DNA from 4 places in the Pseudoalteromonas sp. TB51 genome. Region 2 is predicted to be linked to each of the others. Evidence: predicted binding sites of a transcription regulator. Region 2 holds the regulator's gene; each other region holds the start of a gene.
The links. Region 2 encodes sigma-54, which starts transcription at its own class of promoters, with help from an activator protein. Its sites were predicted from a motif close to GTTGGCACGNNNNTNGNNT; they were not measured.
Positions count from the first base shown of each region.

Region 1: a site for sigma-54 is predicted at 3,134-3,152, ahead of L650_RS0107895 (BON domain-containing protein). Genes of this name have one in related genera too.
Region 3: a site for sigma-54 is predicted at 1,904-1,922, ahead of L650_RS0105980 (EF-hand domain-containing protein). Genes of this name have one in related genera too.
Region 4: a site for sigma-54 is predicted at 2,038-2,056, ahead of L650_RS0117660 (flagellar basal body rod protein FlgF). Genes of this name have one in related genera too.

Region 1 is NZ_AUTO01000152.1:266-4,603, reverse strand. Features, by position in the region: gene L650_RS0107915 (substrate-binding periplasmic protein) at 1-372, shown strand, start outside; gene suhB (inositol-1-monophosphatase) at 426-1,229, opposite strand; gene L650_RS0107905 (VOC family protein) at 1,727-2,143, shown strand; gene L650_RS0107900 (LiaF domain-containing protein) at 2,214-2,870, opposite strand; gene L650_RS0107895 (BON domain-containing protein) at 3,188-3,754, shown strand; gene L650_RS23645 (YqaE/Pmp3 family membrane protein) at 3,819-3,977, shown strand; tRNA gene L650_RS0107880 (tRNA-Ile) at 4,247-4,323, shown strand.
Region 2 is NZ_AUTO01000310.1:30,473-34,810, reverse strand. Features, by position in the region: gene L650_RS0119130 (PTS sugar transporter subunit IIA) at 1-65, opposite strand, end outside; gene hpf (ribosome hibernation promoting factor) at 70-357, opposite strand; gene L650_RS0119120 (RNA polymerase factor sigma-54) at 385-1,884, opposite strand; gene lptB (LPS export ABC transporter ATP-binding protein) at 1,954-2,679, opposite strand; gene lptA (lipopolysaccharide transport periplasmic protein LptA) at 2,676-3,224, opposite strand; gene lptC (LPS export ABC transporter periplasmic protein LptC) at 3,214-3,768, opposite strand; gene kdsC (3-deoxy-manno-octulosonate-8-phosphatase KdsC) at 3,765-4,316, opposite strand; partial or broken gene L650_RS0119095 (KpsF/GutQ family sugar-phosphate isomerase) at 4,317-4,338, opposite strand, start outside.
Region 3 is NZ_AUTO01000117.1:7,773-12,110, reverse strand. Features, by position in the region: partial or broken gene L650_RS0106000 (energy-coupling factor ABC transporter permease) at 1-255, opposite strand, end outside; gene xthA (exodeoxyribonuclease III) at 261-1,067, opposite strand; gene L650_RS0105990 (hypothetical protein) at 1,309-1,740, shown strand; gene L650_RS0105980 (EF-hand domain-containing protein) at 1,962-2,483, shown strand; gene scpB (SMC-Scp complex subunit ScpB) at 2,635-3,225, shown strand; gene rluB (23S rRNA pseudouridine(2605) synthase RluB) at 3,222-4,091, shown strand; gene L650_RS0105965 (YciK family oxidoreductase) at 4,320-4,338, opposite strand, start outside.
Region 4 is NZ_AUTO01000294.1:3,524-7,861, forward strand. Features, by position in the region: gene flgH (flagellar basal body L-ring protein FlgH) at 1-427, opposite strand, end outside; gene flgG (flagellar basal-body rod protein FlgG) at 448-1,236, opposite strand; gene L650_RS0117660 (flagellar basal body rod protein FlgF) at 1,258-2,001, opposite strand; gene flgE (flagellar hook protein FlgE) at 2,178-3,521, opposite strand; gene L650_RS0117670 (flagellar hook assembly protein FlgD) at 3,581-4,261, opposite strand; gene flgC (flagellar basal body rod protein FlgC) at 4,275-4,338, opposite strand, start outside.

The DNA.
Region 1 (4,338 bases), on a different contig from region 2:
ATAATGGCCTATAACGGCTTACATGTAAGGCCGCTGAGTAACTATCAAGCTATGTTTACGCTTACTAGCCGTGGCAGAATTGATTACTTTCCTCGCTCATTTATCGAAGTTAATTCTGAGCTTGTTGCCAATGCGCAGAGTAACTTAGTTATTGTGCCTAATTTATTTATTAGTTATCCCACCGGTATTTATTATTTTGTTGTAAGTAGTAAGCCAGCTTTAGCGCAAGCCATAGAGCTTGGGTTGCAAAACATGCAAAACAGCGGAGAGTTTGATGCGTTATTTGATGAGTATTTTGCAAAAGACATAAACTCTCTCCCTTTTACAAAAGGTTATACCACGGAGCTAAAGCTCGATAACCCTTACTTTTAAAACAAAAAAGGAGCCATAGGCTCCTTTTTTATAATAGGGTTACATGCACTTTATTAGCGAAGTAACGCTTCAGGTAATACTGGGCGAATTTCACGGATAATTGCTTGCGTAAGCTTAGGTGCACCACAAATAATGTTACCGCTATTGTTGTAGTTAACGCCACCTGCAAAATCAACAACCATGCCGCCAGCTTCTTTTACAAGTAACTCGCCTGCTGCTGTGTCCCACGGTTTTAAACCAATTTCAAAAAAGCCATCAACACGGCCCGCAGCTACATACGCCATATCTAGCGCTGCAGAACCTGCACGACGAATATCAGCAGTTTGTGTAAACAATGCTTTAAACGCGTCTGTGTATGCATCTAAGTGGTGTTTTTGTTTGAAAGGGAAACCTGTTGCTAAGATTGAACCAGCTAATTCTACGGTTTTAGTAACGCGTAAACGCTTGCTGTTTAGCTGTGCGCCTTGACCACGAGATGCAGTGAAAAGCTCGCCACGAATTGGATCGTAAATTACAGCTTGGTCTAAACGACCTTTTACTTTAAGTGCGATAGAAACCGCGAAATGAGGGATACCCTTGATGAAGTTAGTTGTGCCATCAAGCGGGTCAACAATCCATTGGTAATCTGCATCTTTGCCTTTGTGCTCACCTAGTTCTTCACCAACAATGCAGTGATCAGGGTAAGATTTTAAAATTGTATCACGAATTACGGCTTCGGCTTCTTTATCAATGTTAGTCACTAAGTCGTTAGTGCCTTTTTGTTGAATCTCAACTTTTGATAAATCTTCACTTGCGCGAAGTAAAATTTTGCCTGCGTTGCGCGCAGCGCGAACCGCAATGTTTAACATTGGATGCATGGTATTACCTTTGGGTTGTAAAAGAACGTTTATATATTTAAGCCGGCGTATTTTAGCGACTTTTGCCATAAAGTAAACAATAAACCCTAAATACTTTTGTGCGTTTTTTGTACGGCCTTGAAATGCATGTAAATTTATTCGTATCTAAGACGTGTTGGCGTGTATGGATTGAAATTTGTTCAACCAAAGGGCGACTTAATCACAGCGCGAAGTGCGAAGCCTTGGGGGCTCAATAACTTCCATGAAGCAAAGCTTCCGCGTCCTGCTCACGCCCCTTACCTACATCCATGTAGGCAAAGCTTCCGCGTCCTGCTCACGCCCCTTACCTACATCCATGTAGGTAAAGCTTCGCGTCCTGCTAGCCAACGTATTGTTGTAAAAATTAATCTTAAAAGGGCAGTACTCGCCAATATTATTAAAAACTAAAAAAAGTGCTTTACCTAAAGTTAGCTTGAGGTTTTATCTTGTGTTTAAGCAATCAACTAGGGTAAATAATAATGAAATTAGAACACGTACATTTAGTAGTAAACGATATAAATGCCATGCTTAAATTTTACCAAGCAGCCTTTCCTTATTGGTCTATTAGAAGTGAAGGGCATAACACCTGGTATGGCAAACCTAAGCGCTGGGTACATTTTGGCGACGATAATCACTACATTGCTATAAGCGATAATGGCGAGCATAAAAACAGAGATTTGGCAGGGCATCAAGTCGGGCTGGCTCACTTTGCCTACGTTACAAACAACCTAGACGCTGTTATACAGCGCTTAAAACACGCCGGATTTAGCATTGATAAAGAGGGTGCAGAAAACCCATTTAGAAAAAACGTATATTACTTAGACCCAGCCGGGTTCGAGGTTGAGTTTGTGCAGTATATGAGTGACATTCCAAGCGAGCGTAATAACGACTTATAAAATAGGCAGTAACTAACGGTGTAGAAAAGCGCATAATATGGCTTTTCTACCCATTGTGTTTTTACCCGTATTATTTATTACTCACCCCAAGCTGGGCCTTTAAATCATTAGCAAAACTCACAAACTTTTCTTTAATGGTGCGTTTAACTTTTACCTCCACCGAACCTAAAACTGTTTTACCTTCGAGGTTAATTGTGGGGCCTTGGCGCTTATTAAGCGACACCGTTTTGTTTTCAAAACTACCTAATATACAAAACATTTTAGAAACTACATTGACGTGCTCTGGTACGTAAATTTCTTCGCTGCCAAAAATACAATTTACATGCACGGTAACATGTTGGTGAGCAAAAATAGCATCAGTAAAATCTAAAACAATCGACCCCATATAGTTTTGAATGTAAATATCTTTAGGCACCACCCATTGGCCGCTACGCTCGCTTGAGCCTAAAATGCTTCGCAGTGTTAAGTTTTCTTCATCCGCTTGTTGGGCGCTGTAGTTAGGGGCAAATTGCATTTGCTTTTGAGCACTGTACTGGGTATCCGTAGTAAGGGTTAAATCCTCTACTAAATTAAGTAATACGGTATTTTCGGTTGCTTCCATTGCACTGTCTAAGCGCCTTTCAAAGGCTTCAGCTGAAATAACGCCATGGCTGTAGTTATAAATAAGTTGGTCTATCACTTGTTCGCGAACTTGCTCTATTGGGCGGTCTTCAATTTTTACAGACATGGGAATAATCCTTTTTATATGAGTTACCACTTTACATAGCAAGTGCTGTACCAAAATTTAACTATCTATATATCAATGGCTTATTATTTTAATAACTCCGCTTAATTTATTATATTAACGATAGATTAACCAAAACAGCAATATAATCGTTATTTTCACCACTTAAGAAAGTTTTACCTAATAGCCTGTAAATGTTTACTCGGAGGTGTTTTTATTTATACCTAATAAAATAGCTAACTCCATGAATTTAAAGTGTTAATAAAGTTGGCCTAAAGCTCGCATACATAAAAGTGTCTTTAATCAAAAGGAGAAAGATTATGAAAACATTCAACAAATCTATGATTGCGGCTTTAGTTCTAGGTACTACAGCTATGGGTGCTCAAGCGGGCACTTGGGAAAATGAAAGTAAAGATGCTTGGATTGATGGTAAGGCAGAAACAGTGCTTCTTATGAACACTAATCTAAACAACTTTGACATTAACACTGATGTAAAAAATGGCAAGGTAGTACTTACAGGTAAAGTAAACAGCGACCTTGATAAAGAGCTAGCTGAAGAACTTGTAATTAGCCTAGATGGCGTATCTGATGTAGAAAACAACCTAACTGTTGTGAAAAACATGGATATGGACGACAAAGATCGTGACACTATGGATGATGACGATAACGACTTAACTGACGCTAAAATCACCACAGTAATTACTACACGTTTCTTATTTGACTCAGAAGTTGACGGTACAGATATCGATGTTGATACCGACAACGGTATAGTAAAACTTAAAGGTTCTGTTGAAACAGAAGCTGAAAAGCAGTTAGCAGTAAAAATTGCTAAAAATGCTGAAGATGTACGTGACGTAGTAGATGAACTAACTATTGTTGCTGAATAATACACTATACTAAAAAGCCCAGCTTAGCTGGGCTTTTTGCTTGTCATTTTAAAGGAGCTACATCATGGATATCATTCGTATAATACTGTCGATTTTATTACCGCCACTGGGTGTATTTTTACAAGTTGGTTTAGGTATGCACTTTTGGCTAAATATTTTACTAACTTTACTAGGTTACTTCCCTGGTTTAATTCACGCTATCTACATTATTGCTAAAAAATAATGTGTGGTGTGTTCAATGTGAGCCGGCCACTTTTTTATAATTATTAAAATTGTAAAAAAGCGGCTTACATACTTCTGCGTTTATTTTTCTGTTATTTCCTGCCTATTCGCATGCAAAAAGATTACTATTTAAGCAGTCAGCTTACTGATTGTTAAAATAAAGGTTTTTGCTAGTGACAAGCCTTAAAAAACTTTTTATACTGCAACCCGCTTTAGTCGCTCAGTGGCTAAACGCTTCAAAAATTAACTACCTCGTAGTTATACAAAGTTGGCCCCTTAGCTCAGTTGGTTAGAGCACACGACTCATAATCGTTAGGTCCCCAGTTCGAGTCTGGGAGGGGCCACCACTTTTCAAAGCTTTC
Region 2 (4,338 bases):
TTTTTACTACTAAAAAGGACCGCAGCTTTGCTGCAGTCCTGGCATACTAATGTACTTAATTTCATAATATTAGTGTCTAGCAAGCTTCTCTTTATGTTTTATGACTTGACGATCGAGCTTGTCAATCAACGAGTCTATAGCGGCATACATATCTTGGTGCTCTGTTGAGGCAAATAAATCTGCGCCACTTACATGAATAGTCGCTTCTGCTTTTTGGTTGAGTTTTTCTACATCGAGAATGACATGCACATTGCTAATATGATCTGAGTGCCTTTCTAGCTTTGCAAATTTATTATTTACATAGTCTCTAAGTGAATCAGTTACTTCTACGTGACGACCAGTTAGGTTTAGTTGCATAAGCATTTCCTCTTTGTTTTTTACGTCTTATATCAAACTCTTTCTCTGATTTGACGGTGGAATAGCTAGCGATTCACGGTATTTTGCTATTGTGCGTCTAGCTACTTTAATTCCTTGCTCTGCCAATATATCCGCAATTTTACTATCACTCAATGGTTTAGCTGAGTTTTCCGCGGCAATTAGCTTTTTAATTAGGGCACGTATTGCGGTTGATGAACACTCGCCGCCGTTTTCAGTGCTTACGTGGCTTGAGAAAAAATACTTAAGCTCAAAAATACCACGTGGCGTATGCATATATTTTTGCGTGGTAACACGCGAAATTGTCGATTCATGCATTTCTACCATTTCAGCAACATCGTTTAAAACCATTGGCTTCATGGCTTCTGGGCCATGTTCAAAAAATGCCTGTTGCTGTTTTACAATACAGTTTGTTACCTTAAGCAGCGTGTCGTTTCTGCTTTCAAGGCTTTTTATAAACCATTTAGCTTCTTGTAAGTGAGAGCGAATAAATTGGCTATCACCACTTGATTTTACGGTACGTGACATAGCCGCGTACTGACTATTTACGCGTATTTTTGGCATGCTATCTGGGTTTAGCTCTACCACCCAGCGGCCTTTTATTTTTTTAACCGACACATCCGGTATTACATACTCCGACTCTTCCCTTACTATTGTATCTGCAGGTTTTGGGTTGAGGGTATGTATTAGGGTCATGACCTCTTTAAGCTCGTCTTCTTTAAGCTTAGTCTTTTTCATTAATGTACGATAGTCGCGTGCCGCTAATAGATCAATGTGATCGGTTAAGATCATTTTAGTTTGTTCTATAAAAGGGGTGTCTTTATCAAACTGGTTTAGCTGAATGCACAAGCACTCTTGTAAACTGCGCGCGGCTATACCTACAGGGTCAAATAACTGAATACGCTTTAAAACGGCTTCTATTTCATCAAGTTCAACTTCAACTTCGTCATCGTTTTCTTGGTTAAAGCTTTCTAAAATTTCTTCGCAACTTAGCGTTAAAATACCCGAGTCATCTACAGCTTCTACAATGGCAATAGCAATGGCTTCATCAGTGGGGCTAAAAGGAGTAAGCTGAAGCTGCCACATTAAATACTCATGTAGCGTTTCAGTAGAGGCACCTTGATAAATAGACTCATCTTCTGGCATTGGGCCTGAGGATGCCGCAGGGGCTGCGCTCATGTACTCATCCCAAGTTACATCCATTGCCATATCATCGCTAACGGTGTCTTTATTTAAAGCTTCGCCACTGTCTTGCTCGTACTCGCTGGTTGTATCGTCAGCCGATGCGCTTACGGTTACATCATCCGTATCTGCTTTTTGTTCATTTTTTCCAGCCGACTCTTCCGTGTAATCTTGCTCTTCTACTTCTAATAGCGGGTTGCTATCAAGTGCTTCTTGTATTTCTTGCTGGAGATCCAATGTACTGAGCTGCAGCAAGCGAATCGCTTGTTGCAATTGTGGAGTCATTGTAAGTTGCTGGCCCATGCGCAGCTGTAATGATTGCCTCATGTATCTCTAACAATCCTTTTATGTTGTTATAATTAATATTAGCAGATGCTTGTAGGTGTGGCTTAAATGTTACAGCCTAAATTGCTCGCCTAAATAAACATCGCGTACAGTTTTGTCATTTAATACGTGTTCTGGGGTGCCAGATGCAATTAGCTCCCCATGAGAAACAATGTAGGCTTTTTCACAAACATCAAGGGTTTCTCTTACATTGTGATCGGTAATTAATACGCCAATGCCACGGTTTTTAAGATGTTCTATTATTTTCTTTATATCTAACACTGAAATCGGATCAACACCAGCAAAAGGCTCATCCAATAAAATAAATTTAGGGTTTGCTGCCAGTGCTCTGGCAATTTCTACACGGCGGCGTTCACCACCAGAAAGCGCCATACCTTGGCTATCGCGAATATGCTGAATACTAAATTCATCAAGTAAGTTGTTAAGCGTTTCTTCTCGCGCGGCTTTATTGAGCTCTTTACGCGTTTCTAAAATAGCCATTAAGTTTTGATAAACTGTCAGCTTTCTAAATATTGATGACTCTTGCGGCAAATAGCCAATGCCTAAGCGGGCGCGGCTGTGCATAGGTAATAACGTAATGTCGTTATCATCAATAGAAATTTTACCTTTGTCGCTAGGTACTAACCCTACAATCATGTAAAAGGTGGTGGTTTTACCTGCGCCATTAGGGCCCAATAAGCCAACAATGCTGCCGGCTTCTACCTCAAGGCCTACATTTTTTACAACTTGGCGGCCCTTATAGCTTTTTGCTAATAGTTCTGCTTTTAAGGTGCTCATGGTTGACCTTCGTTACCTGTTTTTTCTTTAATTTTTGCTTCAACAGGCACTAAAATTGTGTGGACACGATCCGTGGAGTTTTCGTCTTTTTCTGCGCTAATAAGCTGCTGCTGCATATCGTAGGTAATACTTTTAGCATTAATTTTTTGACCGGCTTGCGCGACTTCAGCATCGCCTACAAGTGTTAAAAATCGCTTTGCTACGTCGTAACGTACTTCGTTTGCACTGGCGCTCATTACGGTACCATCGTCTTGTTTTTCTTCGAAGTAGGCTGGGCTGCCAGTGGCAATAAGGAGTTGTTTGTTATCCCCTAAGTCTTCACGTTTATGTACTTCGAGTCGGTCGGCTGTAATTTTTCGATTACCATGTACAATTTCGACGTTCTTTTCAAAAATACCTACGTTTTCTTTAAGTTGGCCTTCTTGACGGTCTGCACTAATAGAAATTTGATTTGCTGGCGGTTGAGCAGCAGGCTCAGCAGCAGAGGCGCTAAATGCAAGCATTAGCGATGGGATAATAAGTATTTTAGTGAGTTTATTGGTCATAATATATTGTTCGCGTATGGTTAATTAGTTTTATTACTTCGGTTTTTAAATCGGCTTCAAGGCCTTTCCCGACAATTTTTAAATTAGGCCCAGTGACAACCACTGGCTGCTCAGAGCGCATTGTTAGCGCTTTAATGTCGACTTCGATGTTATCGGCATTGATGTTATCTATCATGGCGTTATCAACTAAATTTTTAGCAACCACATTGCCTTCTAAAATAAGTTGTTTATCTTCGTACAGCGTTGCTTCGTCTGCATTTATTCGCCATGTTTGTTTTTCGTTATACAAGGTGAAAATAGGTTTTTCAAAAAATGTAAAACCAAGCTGTTGGTATAGCTCCATTTTAGCCGCTGTGACTTTATGGCTTATTTTGCCTTGCTCGTCATAGGCTGTTTGCTTAAGCTCTATAGCGGTGTAATCGGGCTTTGCAATTACTTCAGGTTCTTGCTCTGGCGCTACATTTGTTTGGGTAAAATAAGGGTACCAAAGCCAAACCATACAGCCGATGAATAACGCACTGAGTATAACGCGTGCTGCATTCATGAACTGGTGCCTTGTGTTGTAAGCGCTATGCCATTCTCTAGCATAAGTAAATCTGTGAGCTCTCTAACGGCGCCAAAGCCGCCAGGCATTTGCGTAGTGTAATGCGATAAGCGCTTAATAAGCGGGTGAGCATCGTTTACTGCAACGGCAAAGCCAACGCGCTCCATTACTGGCATGTCAGGACCATCGTCGCCAATATAGGCTATTTGTTCATCAGTTAACTTTAAAGTGTTTTTGAGTTCTTGATAAGCAATAAGTTTTTCTTCTTGGCCTTGATAAATGTGTTGCACAGTTAAGCTGCTCATGCGAGTTTGTACTATTTCTGAGTGACGCCCCGTAATAACCGCAACTTCAAAACCGCTATTGATCAGCGCTTTAATGCCAAAACCATCTTTTGTATTAAATGCTTTTAATTCTTCGCCTTGGTTACCGAGGTAAATTCGGCCATCAGAAAATACACCATCAATATCGCATATGAGTAGTTTTACTTTTTTGGCGCGTGCTTTGGCATCATCGCTTAGCGGTTGATAGAGATCTTCAAATTGCATTTATAATACTCCTGCTTTTAAG
Region 3 (4,338 bases), on a different contig from region 2:
TAGGCTACTTAAAATAGCAAGGCGCCACCCTAAAATTAGCGTTGCGGCAGTTACACCTAAAATGTGTAAATCAAGACCGCTTAAAATACCCGCTTTAATTTGCCATAACATGGCAAACACTAACGCACACGCAAGTACCCCTATTTGCCGTGCAGGCGTTTTATAAAGTGCTTTATAGGTATTTTTTTCTACGCTTATAAAGGTAATAATTAAAACAAGGGCCCAAAGTAGCCCTTGCATTTTAAGCGTTAACATAGCAATTATTTAAAGGTTGACCAAATTGGCGCATGGTCAGAGGGCTTTTCTATGCCGCGTAATTCGTAATCTATGCCGGTATCAATACATCGCTCGGCAAGGGCATGGGTAGCAAGTACAACATCAATGCGTAGGCCACGATTATCTACAAACCCTTTAGAGCGATAATCAAACCACGAGTATTTGTCGCTTGTATCAGGGTTTTGCTCTCTGAAGGTATCTTTAAAGCCCCAATTTAATAATTTAGCAAGCCATTCGCGCTCCTCTGGTTGAAACGAGCATTTACCTGTTTTAAGCCAGCGTTTAGCGTTTACTTCACCAATACCAATATCTAAATCGGTAGGCGAAATATTGATATCGCCCATAACGATAACATCTTCATCGGGCGTGTGGTTTGTTTGTAAATGGGTCATTAAATCTTTGTAAAACTGGCGCTTATAAGGGAATTTTGTTTCGTGATTTATATTATCGCCTTGTGGGAAATAACCATTCATTACTGTTAGGTCGCGGCCATTTTCTTGCTCAACTGTCACACTTATCATGCGTTTTTGTGCTTCTTCAGTGTCGCTGGCAAAACCTTTTAAGACCGATTTAGGCTCATTTTTGCATAACATTGCCACACCGTAGTGCGCTTTTTGACCATGAAAATAAACGTGGTAACCCATTTTTTGTACGTCCTCGAGAGGGAACGCCTCATCATGAACTTTAATTTCTTGCAAACCAATAATGTCTGGCTGGTGTTTATCTATAATTGCTTGTAACTGGTGTAAGCGAGCTCGCAGACCATTGATATTGAAAGAAATAACCTTCATAAAATTTACCTTTAATTAGACTCTGTTTTTATAGCTAAATTGTATCAGTAAATAAGCCTACATAACATGATCGAAATGAGAAAATAGCTGCGCAAATGTTGATCAATTGGTGCGTAAAGTTTAAACATTGTAAATGCTTTATTAATTATTTAAATAAATAAAAAATTCAATTGATCTCGTAATTATTGAATATATAATGCGCAAAAATTACTTGTTTAGTCGTTTAAATAGGATCTCTCTCATGAAAACACAATTACTTTTAGCTACTGCTTTATTAGCCTCTGCGTCTGTATCAGCAAAAAGCAACACTTACTTTAGCCAAGATAATAAACTTGAATCTAAATTATGTGTATTAAGTGCAAATGAAGGCTTTAGCGCAGCGCGTAAAGAAGCAGCACAACACGGTGTATACTTATCGCGTTTTTCTAAAAGTGTTTTATGTAATGGTCAAGATATTCGCGACATTGCTAAAAAAGTAACGTCTAACCAAGCTGCTGAATCAAAAGTTGAAGTGTTTGCAAAAGATGCACACCAAGAAACACAGTTATGTATCACAGCGTTAAAGCAAGGCCTTGCGCCTGTTCGCCAAAAAATTGGTAACTTAAACTCGTTAAAGTGTAACGGACAAAACGTAACTGAATTTGTAAAGCGTTACCAAAACGCAGCAATCTAATTTCGCGGTAACATATAGATTAAAATAATGCCCAGTTTATACTGGGTATTTTTTTGCAAAAATTACAAGGTATGCAGCAATCATTGCAAAGCTAAGTAATTGATTAATGTATATAAAACAATCTAAACTCACGTAACTTATTGATTGTTGGCGGCTTGTGCACTTTGGCATTGGACTTGTATTAGTTAAAGTGACATTTACTAACTACAAGGATACGTCTTATGAAAAATTTAACACTCGCAACAACTATTTTAGCTTCGTTAAGTTTAGCCGCATGTGCCTCAAACCAAGGCCTTGAAAAAATCGATAGCGATTTTGCAAGTTTAGATAACGACAGTGATGGTTATATTTCAAAAGTAGAAGCAGATGACGATAGCATCTGGGGCCACTTTTCAAATATTGATACCAATATGGATAACGAGATCAGTCGTAAAGAATTTAACACTTACATGCAGTTAAATACCGGTAAGGTAGCGACTGACAGCGAAGTAAGTGAGTCGGCGTTTAAAGCTAAAATAGCTAAATTTGATAAAATCGAAAATGATTTTAGAAGTTTAGATAACGACAAAAATGGTTACATCTCAGTAGAAGAAGCTGACGATGATGATATTTCAAACCATTTTGGTTACATGGATGGCAACAATGATAAGCGCATCAGTAAAGGTGAGTTTAAAGGCTACATTAGCAAATACGGTAAAGCCGTTGCTGAAGATGATGCACTAAAGCATTATAAAAACAGCTAATATTAGCTAAATACGCTACACATAAGAGCCAGCATTAATTGCTGGCTTTTTTGTGCATTTAATTTGTTTTAAAAGCAGATATATTTTCCCCCTTTTGCGATGTTCTGTCATAATAGATGGCTACGTATTTTAAAGGGCAAAGCAAAATATTATGGCGGGTCGTCGAATTAGTGATGAACAATTAATTGAGATCATTGAAGCGGCTATATTTGTCGCAGACAAACCTGTTAGCAAACGCCACTTAAAAGATACTGTACTGGCTGATTTAGCTATTCCTATGTCACGAATTAACACTGCAATAGACGCTATACATACTCACTATCAAACACGTGGCATTAAGCTAGTTGAAGTAGGCAGTGGCTATCGCTTTCAAGCGTGTAGTAGTTTAAGCCCTTGGCTTAGTAATTTATGGCAAGAACGGGCACCTAAGTACTCTCGCGCACTACTAGAAACATTGTCGTTAATTGCCTACAGGCAACCAATAACGCGTGGTGAAATAGAGCAAGTACGAGGTGTAACAACCGGATCAGCAATTATTAAAACCCTCCTTGAGCGAGAGTGGGTTAAAGTAGTAGGGCATAAAGAAGTACCTGGTAAACCAGCGCTTTATGCAACAACAAAATTATTTTTAGATTATTTTTCGTTAACCGGTTTAGATGAACTTCCTGCATTGCCAGCGCAACAGGAAAGTAAAATAAACCAGTTATTAAGTGATCCTTCTGTGAGAGAACCATCCGAATGAGTATTCAAGGTGAAAAGTTACAAAAAGTCCTAGCCCGTGCAGGGGTAGGCTCACGACGTGAAATGGAAAAATACATTGATGCAAACCGCGTTAGTGTTAATGGTAAAGTGGCTAAATTAGGTGACCGTGTTGAGGAAACAGACTTAATACGTGTTGATGGCCACAGCGTAAAAATTGAAGAAAAAGCCGACCGTATTTGTCGTGTAATTATGTACAACAAGCCAGAAGGGGAGTTAAGTACACGTAAAGACCCAGAAGGACGTCGTACCGTTTTTGACCGTTTACCACGCATAGACGGTGAGCGTTGGATTGCTGTTGGTCGCCTAGATATTAACACGGCAGGTTTAATGTTATTTACCAACGATGGTGAGTTAGCTAACCGCTTAATGCACCCAAGTTATGAAGTTGAGCGTGAATATTCAGCCCGTGTATTTGGTGAAGTGACCAATGAAACCATTAAAAACCTAACGCGTGGCGTAGAGCTTGAAGATGGTCCGGCTAAGTTTTTAACGGTTAAATCTTTGGGTGGTGAAGGGATTAACCGTTGGTACAATGTAACGCTAAACGAAGGACGTAACCGCGAAGTTCGCCGCTTATGGCAATCGCAGGATGTAGAAGTATCGCGCCTTATTCGTATTCGTTACGGAAAATTAGAGCTAGATAAGCGCCTTCCTCAAGGTGGTTGGGCTGAACTTGATTTAGAAACCGTTAACTATTTACGTAAAACCGTTAAATTAGGCCGCGAAACACAAACTAAACTGTCGGTTATGCCTGAAAAACGCAAAGACAAGCGTGCTAAAATTAACCAAATTCGTAAAGCGGTTAAAAAGCATAACCAGCGTGTTAAACAAACTAAGCGTAAGTAATACCAATCCGTAATAATACTTAATCATTTTGCGGGGCTAAACGTGTCGCTACCTAGGTAAAAAAATGCTCATTTAGCACAGCTAAATAGCGAATTTTTTGCCAAGCGAACAACACGTTTTTCTAGCCTTAAAATAGATAATTTAATTAAGCGAATTGGTATAATTACCAAAAATTACCGACAAAAAAGCCGCAATGTATGCGGCTTTTTTTATAATTAAAAATGTAGTTTACTTTTTTTGTTGCGCA
Region 4 (4,338 bases), on a different contig from region 2:
AGATATCGCCCACTAAGCTGTTTGACTGATTTGATTTAGAGTCACCGGTAAATGATGAGTCACTACCAATGCCAAACTGAATACTATCGCCACCTATATTGACTGGTAAACCACCTAACCCAATAACGGGGTCTAGGCTGGCTTCGGTTTCTTTATCGGTTTCGGTTTTAGCGGCTTTTGTAGCTTGTGTTGACTCTTCAAGCTTAACGGTAATTATATCGCCGGTTCTAAGTGCTTTTTTGTCTGAATACAAATCATTGAATGTATTGGTGTTAAACAACGAACCCGTTGCAACAACAGGCTCTGCTACAGGCTCTGGGTACATGGGTGCGTAGTAGGGGTCATCTTGAACCACTTCACTATTTTGCGTAGAAACACAGCCACTTAAAAATAAGGTGCCTGCTGCAAATAAAATAACATTACGCATAACTATCCCCTTGTGCACGGTTATAACTGTTGATTGATGTAGCTCATCATTTCGTCAACGGCCGAGATTACTTTTGAGTTCATTTCGTAAACACGTTGAGTTTCGATAAGGTTTACCAATTCTTCCGTTACATTAACGTTTGATGTTTCAAGTGAGCCTTGAATAATAGTTCCTAAGCCTTCTACGCCTGGATTACCTTGAACAGGCGCTCCACTAACAGCGGTTTCGGTGTAAAGGTTTTGACCAATTGGCTCAAGACCCGATGGATTAATAAAGTCACTAATTGTTAGCTGGCCAATCACCACGTTATCGGCTTGCCCTGCAACGCGTACAGATACTTCACCATCTTGAGAGACTGTAATTGATTGCGCATCATCGGGTACATTCATTTCGGGCTGAACAACAAAACCTGCACCGGAGGTAACAATACGACCGTCTTCATCGGTAGTAAATTGCCCATTACGCGAATACGCTATATTGCCATCGGGTTGCAGCACTTCAAAAAAACCTTCGCCTGAAATCATCCAATCGAGTGAGTTTTCGGTGGTGAGCATATTACCTTGCGTAAACTCTTTTTGGTTAGCAACCACTTTTGCACCCGCACCTAGCATTAGGCCAGATGGCAGCTCGGTATCTTGTGAAGAGCGCCCGCCAGGCTGGTTGATGTTTTGATACAGTAAATCTTCAAAAATAGCGCGGCTTTTTTTGTAACCTACGGTACTGGCATTCGCCAAGTTATTTGAAATAACTGAAATATCAGTTTGTTGAGCGTCTAGCCCTGTTTTACTTATCCACAATGCAGGATTCATAAGTATGCCCTCATTTTAAAGTTAAACTATGCGCATCAACTGATCTTGACGTTCGTCAATCTCTTCAGCTGTTTTCATTAGTTTTACTTGTAACTCAAATTGACGTTGGTGGTTGATCATATCGACCATTTCGTGAACTGGATTAACGTTAGACATTTCCAGTGCACCACTTAACACTTTTACATTTGCAGAGGTATCGACGGTTTGCCCAGGTACAGGTCTAAATAAACCATCGTTGCCTTTTTCAAGCTCTCTGCTGTTTCCTTCAACAACGCGCAGCGTGTCTACTTCTTCTAAAAAATTTGCAGGCGCGCCTTGGGGGCGAACCTGTATGGCACCATCTTCACTAAAACTTATTTTTTCAATAGGAACCGGTAAAATTACGGGGCCACCTTCGCCAATAACTTGACGACCATGACTTGTTACCAACATACCTTGCGCAGTAATGTTTAGCGTGCCTACTTTTGTATATGCTTCGTTTCCTGAGTCATCCTGAACCGCAAGCCAGGCGTTATCGCTCATGGCAATATCTAAATCACGACCTGTTTCGATTATGCCGCCAGAGGTCATGTTAGAACCTGGTCGCTCTTGCATTGAAAACACGCGCGTTGGTAAGCCCTCGCCAAATGCTTGCATAGAACGCGCTTGCGCAAAGTCAGCTTTAAAACCCGTGGTGTTTGCGTTTGCCAAATTATTGGCTTTAAGTGCAAGCCCTTGTAGGCTTTGCTTAGCGCCGGAGGCTGCAATGTAGACCATTTTGTCCATAACATCGACTCACATAAAAAATCTCTGAGTTGATAAATGCAAAATAGATGCCAGGTTAAATTTGACGCAATATAAGGAAGGTATTGAACGGTTCAGCTACGCTAGTTTTAGCGACATAGCTACAAAAAAGGCTGCAAAAATGCAGCCTTAAAATCTTAACCAAAAATAAGGTTAACTTATCGAATCTGCAAAATACTTTGCTGAATTGTTGAGTTAACTTCAAGCGCTCGTGAGTTCGCTTGGTAGTTACGTTGAGCGGTAATCAAATCAACTAATTCGTTTGTTAAGTTGGTATTTGATTGCTCAAGCGCGGATGAATTAATACTACCCAATGTGCCTGAACCTGGTTCTCCTGCAATAGGCTCCCCTGATGTCAAACTTTTCTTCCAGCTCGTATCGCCTACTTGCGATAAACCTTGAGAGTTTGAAAAACGCACCATAGCAACTTGGCCTAAGAAGGTTGAATCACCATTACTATATGATGCTACTACTTTTCCATCTGTTCCAATATCAATACCCGCTAAACGACCAACGGTAGCGCCATCTTGCTCTAGTGCTTTTACTTCAAAGTTACTTGCATACTGTGTTGGAACTTTGTTATTAGTGCCAGCTTCATCACGCCAACTTACTGATACATCATCGGGAAAACTTGCACCATTAGTTAAAAGTGAAGTCAAACCTGTAGTAGCATCTGACGATAAGTCTATATCAGAAAAAGTTGTAGCCGGTGACGCTACATTAGGCAAACCTGCAGATGTAAATTCAAAAGTATCTATTGGAGTATGTGAACCGGCGGCGGTTTCAGTTCCATCTGTGCCAAAGTTTTTCCCGTCTAAGGTCCCGTAAACTTGCCATTGGTTCGGTGCTGTTACTGGGTCTTGCTTTACAAAGAACAGCTGTAAAACATGTGGCTCACCTAATGAATCATACACAGTGGTGGATGTCGAGCTATTATAGGAGGCACTAGTATTTGAATCAAAAGGAGTAACTGAAGGCTGAGTACTTCGAGAATCTAGATTGAATGATGAATATACTTGACTAGTAGCTCTTGGAGAACCTGACGAGTCAGGTATTTGTAAAGGTGATGATGTGCTTAGGCTCACTGAAGTAGTATCTCCTGTAGCTTCATCAACAGGAAAGCTTTGTAAGAAATTACCTTTTGCATCGACTACAAAATTGTCTTGATTTAGCTTAAATGCGCCAGCACGGGTATAAGAAAAATCTTGAGAGCCAAGGTCTTCACTCATCGCAAAATAACCTTCACCCGTAATAGCTAAATCCAACGAGTTGTTGGTGAACTGCAACGACCCCTGATGAAACTGCTGTGCAACCATAGCTGTCTGAACACCATCACCGTTTTTAGTTTTACCAGAACTGAACACAGAAGATGCATACACATCGACGAACTCAGCTCGTGATTCTTTAAAACCGGTGGTGTTTACATTAGCAATATTATTTGCTGTTACGTCTAAATCTTTTTGAGCGGCAGCTAGGCCTGTAAGTGCGATATTAAAGCTCATAATTCACCTCTAACTTTTAATCTAATAGCCTGCTAGCAGGCGAAATATTTTTTAATTGGTTATGCGATCTCTGCGACATCTGTCAACCTAACCGCACCCTCTTTAGTGTTAATAATAATGCCACTAGAGCCATTGATATTAACGCTTTCAATGTTTTTGAATGTTGCCACCGGTAAGCTTGAAAACTCGCCGTTGGTACTGCCCTCTGCAGTAATGGTGTATTCACCCTCTGGTAGGCGCTCACCGGATTCATTATTACCATCCCAGCTAAAGCGCACTGCACCCGCTGCTTGCGAACCCATATCGATAGTTCTAACCAGTTGCCCAGAAGCATCTGTGACTTTAATTGTTAAATTATCAACGGCTTCTTCAGCAACCGCAGACCCTTTTGCCTCTCCGCTTTCGCCAAGCTCAAGCGTATTAGACTCTAAAAGCGCTTGCTTACCAACCAGCGTTGATGCTTGTAAGGCAGAATTTGAGGTCATTGATGAGGCTAGTGACTCAAAATTTGTGTTTAAATCTGTGATGCCTTGCGCCATGGTAAAATTAGTCATTTGCGCAATCATCTGATCGTTATCAGCCGGATTACTCGGATCTTGATACGATAACTGCTGAGTTAGCAACGAGAAAAAATCTTCTTGTGTTAACGCATCACTCTCTCCATCGCTGGTAGCAACTTGTTGTTCTTGCCAGCGTAGTGAGTCCAAATAAGTTGAACTGCTACTAATATCGTTACTCATAACCTACCCTCGGTTATCGCTGCCCAAGTAACAGCGTTTTGCTTAACATTTGCTTAGCTGCATCGGCAACTTGCACG